One region of the Agrobacterium sp. 20P9.1.2 genome, then DNA from elsewhere that is predicted to be linked to it. Evidence: riboswitches for the same ligand, from Rfam matches in the RefSeq annotation. Region 1 holds a riboswitch; each other region holds the start of a gene.

Region 1 (4,927 bases):
CTCATAGGCCTTCAGACCGGCAATGACGTTGGATTTGACGATCTGGAGCTTGTTGGACACTTCCGCCAGACGGATGGCGCCGGGAGGTGCCACGCCGGGGGATTTGCGGGCCGCTGCGCGCACGAAAGCCTGTGCCCGCAAAACGGCGTCGGCTGCAATGCCGTACCAGACGCCGCTCCACAAAAGATGTGAGGCTGCCAGCATGGATTGCGCCGCAATTTCCGCAAAAGGCTTGGGAAAGATTTGTTCAGACGGCGCTTTGCCCTTGAACAGGAAGCCATCGGAGCAGGTGCCCCGCATGCCCAGCGTGTTCCAGACATGGGTCTTTTCAAGACTGTACTGGTCTTTCAGAAACACCGTCATCACCTGATCGGCAGGCGCTGCATCGGCATGCGCCCGCGAGGTGATGAGGATGGCATCCGCTTCGCTGCCATAGGAAATGACGGTCGCGTCCTTTTCCAGCGTGCAGCTGTCGCCATCCACATGGATGGCGCAAATCGAGTTGCGCAGGTTTCCGCCAATGCCGCCTTCGGTCGTGGCCGAGCCGATCAGCAATTGGTCGGCGGCCAGACGCCGCATGAAACCCGTGTGCCACGCGCTTTCCTCGCCATGTTCCACAAGGCTTGAGGCCTTGATCTGGTGCATGGCAAAAATCATCGCGGTTGCGGAGCAGGACTGGCCGAGAATGCAGCAGATATCGGCGATCTGCCTGAGATCGGCGCTTTCGCCGCCCAGATGAACGGGAATCTGAATGCCGAGCAGGCGCTCGGCCCGAAGGGCGTCCACCGCCTCTTTCGGAAAACGTGCTGCGGCGTCCACATCGTCCGCATGCTGCGCGGCGATGGAGGCGACACGCGCTGCGCGTGCAGCCAGCGTTGAATCCGGTGGGGCAACGGACACGTTCATCATGCCGCCTCTTTGCCGTCGAGAATGGCTTTTACCGTGTCTTCGATGGCCTTGATGCTGGCGAAAGACTTGCGATTGAGCATGCTGTCGGGAAACTCGATATCGAAAGCATCTTCAATTCCCAGCATCAACTGTACTGATGCGAAAGAAGAAAGTCCGGCTGCATAAAGATCAGCTTCGTCTGCAATTGTATCGACAGGCACAGGGAGCTGGCCGAATTTCGACAGTATTTCACGAATTGTTGAATTCATTCTCAATAGTCTCCCTCAGATAGAGCGTCATCATAACGCATTCTTGGAGTTAATCGCGAAAAAATAACATTCCAATAAATGGCGAGGTTAATTTGTGGTGACTTCCCGCCCTTATGAAACATACCGCAGATGCCAACTTGACAAAACTCCATGTCAGGTTTTTGATTGAGGCATTCACCAGGGGGGTCCCGGCAAGGGGCTGAGATACTGCTAGAGCGCGCAGTGACCCGTTGAACCTGATCCAGTTCATACTGGCGTAGGGACGGTGCAAACGCGGGAACAGCAGTTCGGCCTTGCCGAATCCATCGCTATTCGTCCCGTGGTTTTTCGTCTTCAAGCTCGAACTGGGTCTCCACTGTTTTTGCTTTGGAGCCTCACGATGAACATTGCCGCTAAAAATCTCTCTCCTTTCGTTACAACAGGTCCGCTGCCTGCTTCGACCAAGGTCTACAAGCCGGGCATCATCCACCCTCACATCCGCGTTCCCATGCGCGAAATCGCCGTGCATCCCACGGCGGGCGAACCACCCGTTACGGTCTACGATTCCTCCGGTCCCTATACCGACCCGTCTCACGCTGTCAGTATCGAAGGCGGCCTGCCGCGCCTGCGCCATGACTGGGTTGTCGCAAGGGGGGATGTGGAGGCTTACGAGGGTCGCCACGTCAAACCGGAGGATAATGGTTTCGCGACGGGCGAACGCCTGACGCCTGAGTTTCCGCTACGCCACCAGCCGCTGAAAGCGAAGGATGGCAAGGCAGTAACGCAGCTTGCCTATGCCCGCGCCGGTATCATCACGCCGGAAATGGAGTTCATTGCCATCCGCGAAAACCTTGGCCGCGAAGCTGCCAAGGAAAAGCTGGTGCGGGATGGCGAAAGTTTTGGCGCGAATATCCCCGATTTCGTCACGGCGGAATTTGTGCGCCAGGAGGTTGCTGCGGGCAGGGCGATCATTCCCGCCAACATCAACCACCCCGAGGCAGAACCGATGATCATCGGTCGCAATTTCCTCGTCAAGATCAACGCCAATATCGGCAATTCGGCGGTCACCTCCTCCATGGCGGATGAGGTCGACAAGATGGTCTGGGCCATCCGCTGGGGTGGTGATACGGTCATGGACCTCTCCACCGGCCGCAACATTCATAATATCCGCGAATGGATCATTCGCAATTCGCCGGTGCCGATCGGAACCGTTCCGCTCTATCAGGCGCTGGAAAAGGTCAATGGCATTGCCGAAGACCTGACTTGGGAGGTGTTTCGCGATACGTTGATCGAGCAGGCCGAACAGGGGGTGGACTACTTTACCATCCATGCGGGGGTGCGGCTGCATTACATTCCGCTGACCGTCAATCGCGTTACCGGCATCGTTTCGCGTGGCGGCTCGATCATGGCCAAGTGGTGTCTGCATCACCACAGGGAGTCTTTCCTCTACGAGCATTTCGAAGAGATTTGCGACATCTGCCGCGCTTACGATGTGTCGTTTTCGCTTGGTGATGGTCTGCGCCCCGGCTCGATTGCCGATGCCAATGACGCCGCACAATTTGCCGAGTTGGAAACGCTGGGTGAGCTGACGCAGATCGCCTGGGCGAAAGATTGTCAGGTCATGATCGAAGGCCCCGGCCATGTGCCGATGCACAAGATCAAGGAAAACATGGACAAGCAGCTGAAGGTCTGCGGCGAAGCGCCTTTCTATACGCTTGGGCCGCTGACCACGGATATTGCGCCCGGCTACGACCACATCACGTCAGGCATCGGTGCGGCGATGATCGGCTGGTTCGGCACGGCCATGCTTTGCTACGTCACGCCGAAGGAGCATCTCGGCCTGCCGGATCGTAACGACGTGAAGGTCGGTGTCATCACCTACAAGATCGCCGCTCACGCTGCGGATCTCGCCAAGGGACATCCGGCAGCGCAAATCCGCGACAATGCGCTGTCGCGCGCCCGTTTCGAGTTCCGCTGGGAAGACCAGTTCAACCTGTCGCTCGACCCGGAAACGGCACGGTCCTTCCATGATGAGACCTTGCCGAAGGAGGCGCATAAGGTGGCGCATTTCTGCTCCATGTGCGGGCCGAAATTCTGCTCCATGCGCATTTCGCACGACATCCGCGCCGAGGCGCAAAAGGAAGGTCTGGAGGCCATGGCACAGAAATTCCAGCAGGGCGGTGATCTCTATATGCCGCTGGAAAAGCCGGTAGCAGGTGAGTGAGATGCGCATTCTCATAAAGGGAGCAGGTGTTGCCGGTATGACGGCTGCGCTGGAGCTTGCCCGACATGGAATGGAGGTCGCGGTTTGCGATCTTGCAAGCGAACCGGGGCGCGGTGCGTCCTGGTATGCGGGGGGCATGCTGGCACCCTGGTGTGAGCGGGAAAGCGCCGAGGAAGCCGTTGTCACACTCGGCCAATCGGCAATGGACTGGTGGGACGAGGCCACGCCGGGACTGGTCAAACGAAACGGCACACTGGTCGTCGCACCCGCACGGGACAAGTCAGAACTTTCGCGTTTCGCTTCTCGCACATCAGGCTATCGCTGGATGGATGAGAACGAGATTGCGGCGCTAGAGCCCGATCTCGCCAGTCGGTTTCGGACTGGACTGTTCTTCGAAGGCGAGGGGCATCTCGATCCGCGACTGGCTCTCTCGGCACTGTATGAGCGTCTTGTGTCGATGGGTGTCCGCTTTCACTTCGGCGGCGAGGCGATGGATGAAGGTGAATTTGATCACGTCATTGATTGCACCGGCGCGGCACAGACCGGCAAGCTTACCGGCCTTCGCGGCGTGCGTGGCGAGATGCTTTATCTCTCTACCGGTGAGGTGACGCTCTCCCGTCCCGTGCGGCTGCTTCACCCGCGCATTCCGCTCTACATCGTGCCGCGGGAAGCGGGGCGTTTCATGGTGGGCGCGACGATGATCGAAACGGATGAGGCGGGGCCGATCACCGCCCGTTCGATGATGGAGTTGCTGAATGCGGCTTACGCGCTGCACCCTGCCTTTGGTGAGGCGCAGATCATCGAAACGGGCACCGGCATCCGCCCCGCTTTTGCCGACAATCTTCCCGCTATCAAGGAAGAGGGCGGCACGCTGTTTATCAACGGTGCCCATCGGCACGGGTTTCTGCTGTCGCCAGCCATGGCGCGGCAGGCCGCCGATATTATGATGTCAAAGGAGGTTTCCCATGAAAATTCTCGTCAACGGGCAAGAGCATGATCTTGCTACCGACAGGCTTTCGCAACTGCTGACCGTGCTTGACTACGAAGGCGACTGGCTGGCAACAGCGGTCAATGGCGATCTCGTCCATGCGCAGGACCGCGATGATTTTCGGCTGAAGGAATTCGACAGGATCGAAGTTCTTTCACCCATGCAGGGAGGATAGGCGATGTTGAAACTCTATGGACGCGAGGTCGGATCACGGCTGCTGCTCGGCACTGCTCGTTACCCTTCGCCCGCCGTGCTTGCGGATGCGGTGCGCGCCAGCAAGACCGATATTCTGACGATCTCTCTCCGACGCGAAACGGCGGGTGGCAAGCAGGGTGGGCAGTTTTTCGAGCTCATCCGCGAGCTGGACCGCAACATTCTGCCCAATACGGCGGGTTGCCACACCGCCAAGGAAGCGGTGCTGACGGCCAAGATGGCGCGGGAGGTGTTCAAGACCAACTGGATCAAGCTGGAGGTGATCGGCAATCACGATACGCTTCAGCCGGATGTTTTTGCACTGGTGGAAGCGGCCCTCATTCTAAGTGATGATGGTTTCGAGGTCTTTCCCTATACAACCGATGA
Region 2 (4,927 bases), 110 kb from region 1:
TGATAAAGTCAGGTTCGAGAACGCGCATGACGAAAGGTAATGCCATCAGCATATTGATGGCGGCAACCAGCGCCGGCGCAAAGAACGCCACGTCACCAAATGATCGCAGCAGCAGAAACCAGCCGCTTCCCAGCACCACCGGCGGCACCAGCAGCACCAGAGATGACCCCGTGCCCATCGCCGTGAAGAATGTTCTCAGCACAAAGCCAGCCTGTCTGCGCATTCTGATCGCCTGCCGGGCGCGAATGAGTGCGACGGAGACGGCAAGCGCAAGCGATGCCGAGATAAGCGCAATCAAAAGACTGGTAAAGGCCGCCTGCCGGAAGCTGGGGGCAGACAACAGCCGTGAGAGATCAGCAGAAATACCCGATACAGCAACAGCAGCCAGCGGCAAGCCGACCAGGATCAGCGCCAGCAGAATGATCCCGCCATCCCAAAGGCGCGACCCGAGCGCTTCGCCATCCAGACGTTTCACGGCCCGACCCTGCGTCTGCGCCTCCGCATCCGCCGATGGCAGAAGCGCCAGCAAGGCCAGAAGAATCCCCGTCACGACGATCTGCATCAGTGCCAGCGCAATCGCCCGCGCGGGATCGAAATCGAAGCGTAGCGCCTGATAGATCGCGACCTCGATCGTGGTGGCAGCAGGCCCGCCACCCAGCAGCAGAACAAGGGTAAAACTGGTGGCGCAGAGCATGAAGATCAGCCCCGCCACACCCGGCAGCAACCTTGCCACGGCTGGCCATTCAACAAAGCGGAAGGTGGAAACGGGGCCCAGACCAAGGCTTGCTCCCATACGCCAATATTCCCCCGGCACCCGCTCCAGCCCGGCCAGAAAAAACCGCACGGCCAGCGGCAGATTGAAGAAGACATGCGCAATGAGAATGCCAGACAGCCCGTAGATGCTGAAAGGCTGCTCTGCCCCTGCCGATAAAAGAAGCGTATTGAAAATGCCCTGCCTGCCCCAGATCGCAATCAGCCCCAGCGCACCGACAATGACAGGCAACCCCATCGGCACCGCCATCAGGCGGATGATCCAGATGCGGCCCGGAAAATCTCTCTGCCGGGCAAGTGCAAGCGCCACCGGCAATCCGAGCACAATGGAAAAGACCGTGGAGAGCGTCGCCTGCCACAGGGTAAAGCGCAGAATTCCCAACGTATAGGCATCCAACAGGCCTGCAGAAGCGGCACCCGTATCGAAAGACAGCAGCGCCGCGACAGCAAGGCCCATGAACAGAAGAACAGCGGCAAAGGCCACCGCTCCGCTGTAGATAAACCTGCGACTATCGCGACGCTCGATCATGATCGTTGGCGACCGGGCTTATTTCACGCTCATGGCGGCAAGCCATTCATCGATCCAGGCTTTGCGATTCTTCGCCACCTCTTCGGGCGACATCAGATACGTCTTGGTGGGCTGTACCAGCTTGGAAAACGCATCCGGCAAAGGTGCGGACGTTGCGGCAACCGGCATCATCCAGTTGTTCTCAGGGATGGCATCCTGAAAACCGGATGTGAGAACGAAGGCGAGAAACTGTTTCGCCAGCGCCTGTTCCGGCGCATTCTTCAAGATGCCCGCTACTTCGATCTGGATATAATGCCCCTCTTCGAAGGCGGCTGCCTGATAGCGCTCGCTGTGTTCCGCAACCATGTGATAGGCAGGCGAAGTCGTATAGGACAGAACCATCGGCACCTCACCCTTGGTGAAGAGACCATAGGATTCCGACCAGCCGGGGGTGACGGTCAGAACACGGTTCTTAAGCTTCGCCCAGGCTTCCGGTGCCTTGTCGCCATAGACGGATTTGACCCAAAGCAGCAGGCCGAGACCCGGCGTCGAGGTGCGCGGATCCTGAATGGCGATTTTCTGCGCGGGATCGCCCTCCACCAGTTCTTTCATGCTATTCGGCGGGTTTTTCATCGTCTGCGTGTCGTAAACCACGGCGAAGTGGCCGTAATCATAGGGGACGAACACATCGTCCTGAAAGCCGCCCGGCACCTTTGCCGCAGATGCATCGACGCCCGAAGCCTCGAACAGTCCGGTCTGCTTGGCTTCGGCAATCAGGTTGGTGTCGAGACCGACGACGACATCGGCCTTGGAGCCGGGGCGTTCCAGTTTCAGCCTGTTCAGCAGCGCCACACCATCGGCCACGCCGACGAAATTGACCGTGCAGTTGCAGGTCTCTTCAAAAGCGGCCTTGACCTTCGGGCCCGGTCCCCATTCGGAAACGAAGCTCTCATAGGTGTAGACGGTGAGCGTCTTCTTCTCCTGCGCCACGGCAAGGCCAGGCAGCAACAGGGAAGTAGCCAACAGCGAATGAAGGAAAATACGACGATACATCAACAGCACCTCCTCGAAATGACAACGGGAATAGGGCGCCATGGATGGAAGCCGTCTAATCCCTCCGCCGGTGTTAACCGGATCAGGTTCTTCGGGTTGGCAGAGCCTCTCAGCCTTGTCCCGCAAAGGACAAAGCACCCCGTTAGATCAAGGCAAGATGTAATCGCAGCGCTAACGCTTTGCAAGCCGGCTTTCTATCAGGCCCAGCGTCAGCTCTGGCCGCTCATATGCACCAGCTCCCAGACATGGCCATCCGGGTCCTGAAAGCTGCCTGCATACATGAAGCCATGGTCCTGCACCGGCTTCCACTCTGCCCCGCCGGATGACAATGCGGTGGCAATCATCTGGTCGATCTCCTCACGGCTTTCCGCAGACAGGCAGGTCAGTACTTCCTTGGTGCGGCTGGCATCGGCAATCTCGCCATTGATGAAATCGCGGAAGCGCTCTTCCTGAAGCAGCATGACGAAAATATTCTTCTCGACGATCATGCACAGCGTGCGTTCGTCCGAATATTCCGGATTGAAGCTGAAACCCAGCGCGGTGAAAAAGGCCTTCGAGGTCTCGATATCCTTGACCGGCAGGTTGACGAAAATCATACGCATGTCTGGCTCCTCCATAAGACAATAGGAAAGCCCAAATAGGCTTTCCTGTCAAAGACGGATGACACGCACAAAATCCGACACGTCGAATTGCTTTTTTAGCTCTCCAGCTCTTCGCGCAGCATTTCCAGCTCCAGCCACTCTTCTTCCATGGTCTCGAGCTTCTGCCGCAGCTTCGACATTTCTTCAGCGAGCTTGTTGAAGGCCGTCGGGTCTTTGGCGAAGAGATTGGGATCGGCCATGCTCTCTTCGCGCTTGGCGATCTCTTCCTGCGCCTTTTCCATTTCCTTGGGCAGATTCTCCAGCGCAAATTTCTGCTTGAAGGAGAGTTTGCCCTTCGCCTTCGAAGGCTCGGCAGCGGAACCGGACGAGGCGGAAGCCTTGGCCTTTTCCTGCTTTTCGGCCTTTCGCTTCTCGTCCGAGGCTCCCTTGCGCTGCGCCATCATGTCCGAATAGCCGCCCGCATATTCGATCCAGCGTCCGTCAGGCGCGTCCGGGTTGGCGGGCGCAATGGTCGAGGTCACGGTACGGTCGAGGAAGTCACGGTCATGGCTGACGAGGATGACGGTGCCGGAAAAACCGGCGACGATTTCCTGCAACAGATCCAGCGTCTCGATATCGAGATCGTTGGTCGGTTCGTCAAGGATCAGAAGATTGGTCGGCCGCGCCAGAATGCGCGCCAGCATCAGACGCGCGCGCTCACCGCCCGAGAGATTGCGAATGGGCGTGCGCGCCTGCTCGGGCTGAAACAGGAAATCCTTCATATAGCCGGTGACGTGTTTCAGCTCGCCATTGACCAACAGGTTTTCGCCGCGACCATCGGTCAGATAATGCGCCAGCGTATCGTTGGGGTTCAAATCCTCACGCTTCTGGTCGAGTGTCGCAATTTCCAGATTGGTGCCGAGCTTGACCCAGCCGCTATCCGGCTCCAGCTGACCCGTCAGCATCTTCAAAAGCGTCGTCTTGCCGGCACCGTTGGGGCCAACGAAGCCGATGCAATCGCCGCGATGCACGCGAAGCGAAAACGGCGCGACGATCGTGCGCTCACCGTAGGACTTGGTTATCGTATCGGCCTCGATCACCAGCTTGCCGGATTCGCGGCCTTCCGCAGCCGTCGCCTGCACGGAACCCGTTGGCCCCTTGTGCCCACGATATTCGGCGCGCATGGCCTGAAGCTCTCCCACACGGCGCATATTGCGCTTGCGGCGGGCGGTGACACCATAGCGCATCCAGTGTTCTTCGCGCTCGATGGCCTTGCCCAGCTTATGCTGCTCCAGCTCTTCCTCTTCCAGCACCTTGTCGCGCCATTCCTCGAAATGGCCAAAGCCGCGGCTGAGGCGACGCGACGTACCGCGATCCAACCAGACGGTGGCGGTGGAGACTTTTTCAAGGAAACGACGGTCATGCGAAATCAGAACCAGCGCGCTGCGCGTCTGCTGCAATTCACTTTCCAGCCATTCGATGGTCGGCAGATCCAGATGGTTGGTTGGCTCGTCCAGCATCAGAATGTCAGGTTCCGGGGCCATGACGCGCACGAGCGCGGCACGACGCGCCTCACCACCCGAAAGGCTGGACGGATGTTCCTGGCCCGTCAGTCCCAGATGCTCCAGCAGATAGGTGACGCGATAGGCATCGTCCCCCGGCCCGAGACCCGCTTCCGCATAGGCCTGCACCGTCTCGAAACCGGCAAAATCCGGCGCCTGTTCCAGATACCGGATCGTCGCGGAAGGGTGCCGGAAGATTTCGCCCGACTGCGCTTCGACCAGACCGGCGGCAATTTTCATCAGCGTCGATTTGCCCGAACCGTTGCGGCCAACGAGGCAGATACGATCTCCCGGCTCCACTTGCAGATTGGCACCATTGAGCAGCGGGGTAACGCCGAAGGTCAGCTTGATATCGTCGAGTTTCAGAATGGGGGGTGCCAAGGGTTCAGGCTCCGGTCAAATCGTAAGGACGGGCAAGCACGATGGCTTTGCCGCTTTTGAGGCGAAGGCGC
Region 3 (4,927 bases), on a different contig from region 1:
GCAATCGTTTCGATGGTCTTACTGCGCGAAACCATGCCGATCTTGACTGCACCGATATCAAGATCCGAGAAAACCGCGTCCATCTGAGCTGCGATCATGCTGGGCGAAACATCTTCGACAGCAGTCACACCCTTGGTATTCTGGGCGGTGATGGCGGTGATGACGCTGGCACCATAGACGCCGAGCGCGGAAAAGGTCTTCAAATCGGCCTGTATGCCCGCGCCGCCACCGCTGTCAGACCCGGCAATCGTCAAGGCTATAGCTGTCATCGGCGTGCCTCCAGCGCAAGGTCCACCTGACGGCGGAAATCAGCCGTTGCCGCTGCAATATCGACGGCGCGGAACAAAGCGGTGATCAAGGCGACGCCGTCAGCACCCGCGTCGATTACGGGGCCGACCTTCTCCAGCGTAATACCAGCGATAGCGCCGACGGGCATCTCCGGGCAAGCATTGCGAAGATAGGCGCGCAGGTCGCGAAGCCCCTCCAATCCTACCGGCGCGTCCGGATTCACCTTTGAAACGGTCTCGAACACACCGCCGATGCAGGCGTAGTCCGCAGGGGCTTTGACAGCACGCTCGGCATCGCCCATGTTCTTCACGGTCAGGCCGATAATGGCATCCGGCCCCAGCAGTCGTCTTGCTGTTTCCACGTCCATATCGTCGGCACCCAGATGCACACCATCTGCGCCGGACGCCAGCGCCGCATCGACACGGTCGTTGATGACGAGAGGAACGCCGGTTGCCTTCAGCGCATCCACCATCAGGCGTGCTTGCTCGATCATGTGTCGGGTCGAGGCGTGCTTGTCGCGATACTGGATGATCGTCGCACCGTGCCGTGCCGCAACGGCAGCCAGTTCCGGCAAGGGTGCGATATCTGCAAGCGAGGCATCCACTAAAGCGTTTAGTCGGTAATCAATTTTCATCGTGTTCGATCCTCGCAAGGGAAAGAATGTCGTTGGCGTTGATAGAGTCCAGCGCATCTAGAAAGGCCGCTTCGAAAGTGCCGGGGCCGCGGGCGTGTTTTGCTGCAAGTTCTGCCGATACACCCGTCACCGTCAGCGCTGCCGTTGCCGACAGCAGTGGGTCCGGTTCTACCGCCATGAAAGCGGCGATCACTCCGCCGGAAAGGCAGCCGGTGCCGGTAACTTTCGCCATCCATGGATGGCCGTTGAGAATCTTTGCGTTTCTGGTCCCATCGCGAAAGACATCCTGTGGGCCGGTCTGGATGCGCAATGCTTTGCCGACATCGCCAATAACAGCCATCTCCGCCGCATTGCCGCGCACGATGGTCGGCTTGAGGGTGATGAGTTCATGGGCGAAATCCAGCCGCGAGGGTGAGTAATCGCAATGCACGGGATCAATGATCCAGGGTTTGCCCCCGGCATTCGCCACCTCCACTGCCATGCGAATGACCTTGCGCCGCGCGGCATCCAGGGTGCCGAGATTGATGGTGAGAGCATCGATCTTGGAAATGAAGCTCTCGATTTCCTCTTCGGACGACGTCATTGAGGGGATGCCGCCCACGGCGGTTATGCCATCGGCGGTGAACTTTTGAACGACGGTGTTCATCAGGCAATGCACCCGGGGCCGTCGTTGCCGCACCCGCGCCAGCAGCTCTGCCGCACTCTGTGCCGTTGGAAAACTCGCCATAGGTCTCTGCACTCCAGATATGATCACGGAGACCCGAGTCGAGCGGAGAAGAGAAAAGCTGGCCAATGGCGACTGTTCCGTTCCTACGCCGGCATGACCCGGATCAGGTTCAAGGGTCCGGCTCAGCGCCATCTCAGCATCGTCAGATGCTCCCCTCGGAATGTCTGGAAATTGTCGTCTTTTGTGCCTGCTGTCAATGGCAGGTAAAGGCGGAGCTGCACGGCCCCGCCTTTGTGTCGAGTGATCAGGCGATCTGGACGACCACTTTTTCACGCGCGGATTTCAGTGCTGCATCGGCCAGTTTCAACGCGATCAGGCCGTCCTGTGCGGAAGGCGAGGGTGCGGCGTTGTTTTCGATGGAATCGATGAAGGCTGCGATTTCTGCGGCATAGGCGGCGGTGTAACGCGTCATGAAGAAATCATGCAGCGGCGGGCGGGTGTAGCCATCCTTTGTGGCCACCTCAATGGAGACCGGGCGCTGATTTTCGGCAGCAACCGAGCCCAGCGAGCCGTGCACTTCAATGCGCTGATCGTAGCCGTAGGTGGCGCGGCGCGAATTGGAAATGATCGCCTGGCGACCGCTGGCGGTGGTCAGAATGATGCTGGCGCTGTCATAGTCGCCCAGTTCGCCGATCTTCGGATCGACCAGAACGGAGCCGGTGGCGAAAACGCTGACGATCTCTTCGCCCAGCAGAAAACGGGCGATGTCGAAATCATGGATGGTCATGTCGCGGAAGATACCGCCGGAGACCTTGATATATTCCGGAGGCGGCGCGCCGGGATCACGGCTGGTGATGGTCACCATCTCGACCTTGCCGATTTGGCCGTCATCAATGGCCTTGCGAACGGCGCGGAAATGCGGGTCGAAACGGCGGTTGAAGCCGAGCATGATTTTGGCGCCGGTTTCCTTGACCACATCGATGCAGGCCTGTGCGCGGGCAACATCGAGATCAATCGGCTTTTCGCAGAAAATCGCCTTGCCGGCGCGGGCAAATTGCTCGATCAGATCGGCATGCGTATTGGTCGGAGTGCAGATGATGACCGCGTCGATATCGGGGTTGGCCAGAACCGCGTCGATAGTGCTGATTTCGCAGCCGGTCTCATCCGCGATGGCCTGTGCTGCCTCCTGAAAGGCATCGACCACGGCCACCAGTTTCGCGCGCTTGTCGGAAGCAATCGCTTTTGCGTGCACTTTTCCGATGCGACCCGCACCCAGCAAAGCCAATCTCGTAACCATCGTTTCCTCCCGATCTGGTTAACTGGAGCTGTCTGTCGTTATGGCTTCGTTTGGAACGCCAATGCGAACAATCAGCCCATTTGGAATATATGTTCCATCTTGCTAGAGCGCCGTTTCATGCATGTCAAGCGGCGAGCAGTGCGTCCAATCTCAGATTATGCTGGCCAGATTATTGTGCTTGCGAAAGCCGGGAAGGGTCTGCGCGCGCTCTTCCAGCGAATGAATAAAGTTCTGGATTGTTGCGGGCAATGGTTGTCCCGTCGCGGTGACGACACCCCAGTAGAAGGGAATGTGGAACGCTAGAGGCACAACAGCGACACCGTCTATCGGCAGGCCGCTGATCGTCACCGATTCTACAATGGCGACACCCAGCCCCGCCCTTGCCAGAGACAGCGAAACATAGGTCGCATTGCTATCGACCACATCTTTCAAGGCGATATTCTGCTTCTGGAATGCCTGTTCTATTCGCATTCTAAGCCGGTATGGATTGGCCGAAGCGATGATGCGGCGTTCTGCAAGATCCTGCGCGGAAACGATGGTTTTCTGGGCCAGTTCATCACTGGAAGCGACGATAGCTACACAGGGGACTTCACCGATCCAGTGAACGTCCAGACCGGGATTATCCAGCGGCAGGCTGGCTATGCCAATGTCGGCGGTGCGCGCAACAACGGCCTGCACGACGTTTTCAGATGCCGTGCTTTGCAGATGCACATGTTTTGGAAAATGCTCTTCGGGAATATCTTTGAGAGCCAGCGGCACGAGACTCGCGGCAAGGGCCGGAATGGACGCGATCTCGATTGGTCGGGCCTCATCGCTTTCAATGTGGCGCGCCCGTTCACTGATGGTGCGAAGCCCGCCGAGAAACAGTTCTGCCTGGGCAAAAAACGCCACGCCCTGTTCCGTAGGTGCGATGCGCGGACCGTTGCGGTGAAGCAGAACGAAGCCGATTTCCTGTTCCAAATCCTGAATAAGGCGGCTGATGACGGGTTGGGATTTTCCGAGCGCTTTGGCAGCGCCTGTCATGCTGCCGATGGACACCACCGCGACGAAGGCTTCGAGTTGTCGCGTGTCGAGATACTGCTCTATCATTTCGCCACCTTCGATGGTCTGGTCGCGATTTTTCGCGTCTGACATGCTTTATGACAGGTGTCGTGATTTCTGACCATCCGCCTGTGCGTGTGGGCGAGGTGCGTGCTTGTGGATAAGCGGAGCTTACTCGTTTTCCTGCGAGGCGAGTTCCGGCTTGCGGCCTTCGAACAGACGCGAGCGGGAGCCATGCAGGTGCTGGCGCATCAGGCGACGTGCCAGATCGGAATCGCGGTTTCGGATGGCCTCGAAGATCGCGGCGTGTTCGTCATAGACATGCTGGAGACCAAGAATGGAATTTTTGAGCGAAAGGCCGTGGAACTGCATTCCAACGGCAATATGGTCCTTCAGCGCTTCCATCGCGGTTGAAAAATAGGTGTTGCCGGAAGCCTTGGCGATGGAGAGGTGGAATTGGAAGTCGGCATCTTCACGGTGCCGCTGCCGGTTTGTCGCTTCTTTCAGGGAAGCCAGTGCACGGCTGATATGGGCAAGTTCCGATTCGCCATAGCGCTCTGCGGCACAGGCCGCAGCCTCGGGCTCCACCGTCATGCGGAATTCGTAGCAGTTTTGGAGATCAGCGATATTTTCGAGGGGGCTGAAACCGAGTGCCTGTTTGACGCCGATACTGCGCACGAAGCTGCCAGCGCCCTGACGAGAGTAGACAAGACCTTTGTCGCGCAGCTTTTTCAGCGCATCGCGCACGATGGGGCGTGATACCTCGAACTCGGCGGCAAGATCATGCTCGGTCGGCAGACGCTCGTCATTCTTGTAGGCACCGGATTTGATGGCATGCTGAAGCCGCTCGTAAACGACGTCGCTCAAACTCTTGCGATGAGAAACCTGTTCTATCGCCCCCATATTTACGCTTCCCCTCCTGTTATGGTCTCAGCCAGTCGGAGAAGTGTGTCTTCCGATCCAAAGCCGCCTGATTTGGTAATGTAGAAGGTGCCATTAA

Evidence for each region. Region 1 has a riboswitch for thiamine pyrophosphate ahead of thiC (phosphomethylpyrimidine synthase ThiC). Riboswitches for the same ligand answer to the same signal wherever they lie in the genome.
Region 2: linked by a shared signal. The riboswitch ahead of thiB (thiamine ABC transporter substrate binding subunit) and the one ahead of thiC (phosphomethylpyrimidine synthase ThiC) in region 1 are both predicted to bind thiamine pyrophosphate.
Region 3: linked by a shared signal. The riboswitch ahead of AC27VJ_RS15935 (hydroxyethylthiazole kinase) and the one ahead of thiC (phosphomethylpyrimidine synthase ThiC) in region 1 are both predicted to bind thiamine pyrophosphate.

What each region holds. Positions count from the first base shown of each region.
Region 1 is NZ_JBYOKI010000006.1:20,022-24,948, reverse strand. Features, by position in the region: gene AC27VJ_RS16975 (acyl-CoA dehydrogenase family protein) at 1-906, opposite strand, end outside; gene AC27VJ_RS16970 (acyl carrier protein) at 906-1,157, opposite strand; TPP riboswitch at 1,327-1,438, shown strand; gene thiC (phosphomethylpyrimidine synthase ThiC) at 1,537-3,360, shown strand; gene thiO (glycine oxidase ThiO) at 3,362-4,357, shown strand; gene thiS (sulfur carrier protein ThiS) at 4,326-4,523, shown strand; gene AC27VJ_RS16950 (thiazole synthase) at 4,527-4,927, shown strand, end outside.
Region 2 is NZ_JBYOKI010000006.1:130,770-135,696, forward strand. Features, by position in the region: gene thiP (thiamine/thiamine pyrophosphate ABC transporter permease ThiP) at 1-1,300, opposite strand, end outside; gene thiB (thiamine ABC transporter substrate binding subunit) at 1,319-2,332, opposite strand; TPP riboswitch at 2,375-2,484, opposite strand; gene AC27VJ_RS17460 (VOC family protein) at 2,542-2,934, opposite strand; gene AC27VJ_RS17465 (ABC-F family ATP-binding cassette domain-containing protein) at 3,030-4,856, opposite strand; gene AC27VJ_RS17470 (thiamine diphosphokinase) at 4,861-4,927, opposite strand, start outside.
Region 3 is NZ_JBYOKI010000005.1:228,770-233,696, forward strand. Features, by position in the region: gene thiD (bifunctional hydroxymethylpyrimidine kinase/phosphomethylpyrimidine kinase) at 1-269, opposite strand, end outside; gene thiE (thiamine phosphate synthase) at 266-922, opposite strand; gene AC27VJ_RS15935 (hydroxyethylthiazole kinase) at 912-1,649, opposite strand; TPP riboswitch at 1,713-1,815, opposite strand; gene iolG (inositol 2-dehydrogenase) at 1,894-2,886, opposite strand; gene AC27VJ_RS15945 (LysR family transcriptional regulator) at 3,037-4,020, opposite strand; gene AC27VJ_RS15950 (FadR/GntR family transcriptional regulator) at 4,099-4,830, opposite strand; gene AC27VJ_RS15955 (four-carbon acid sugar kinase family protein) at 4,833-4,927, opposite strand, start outside.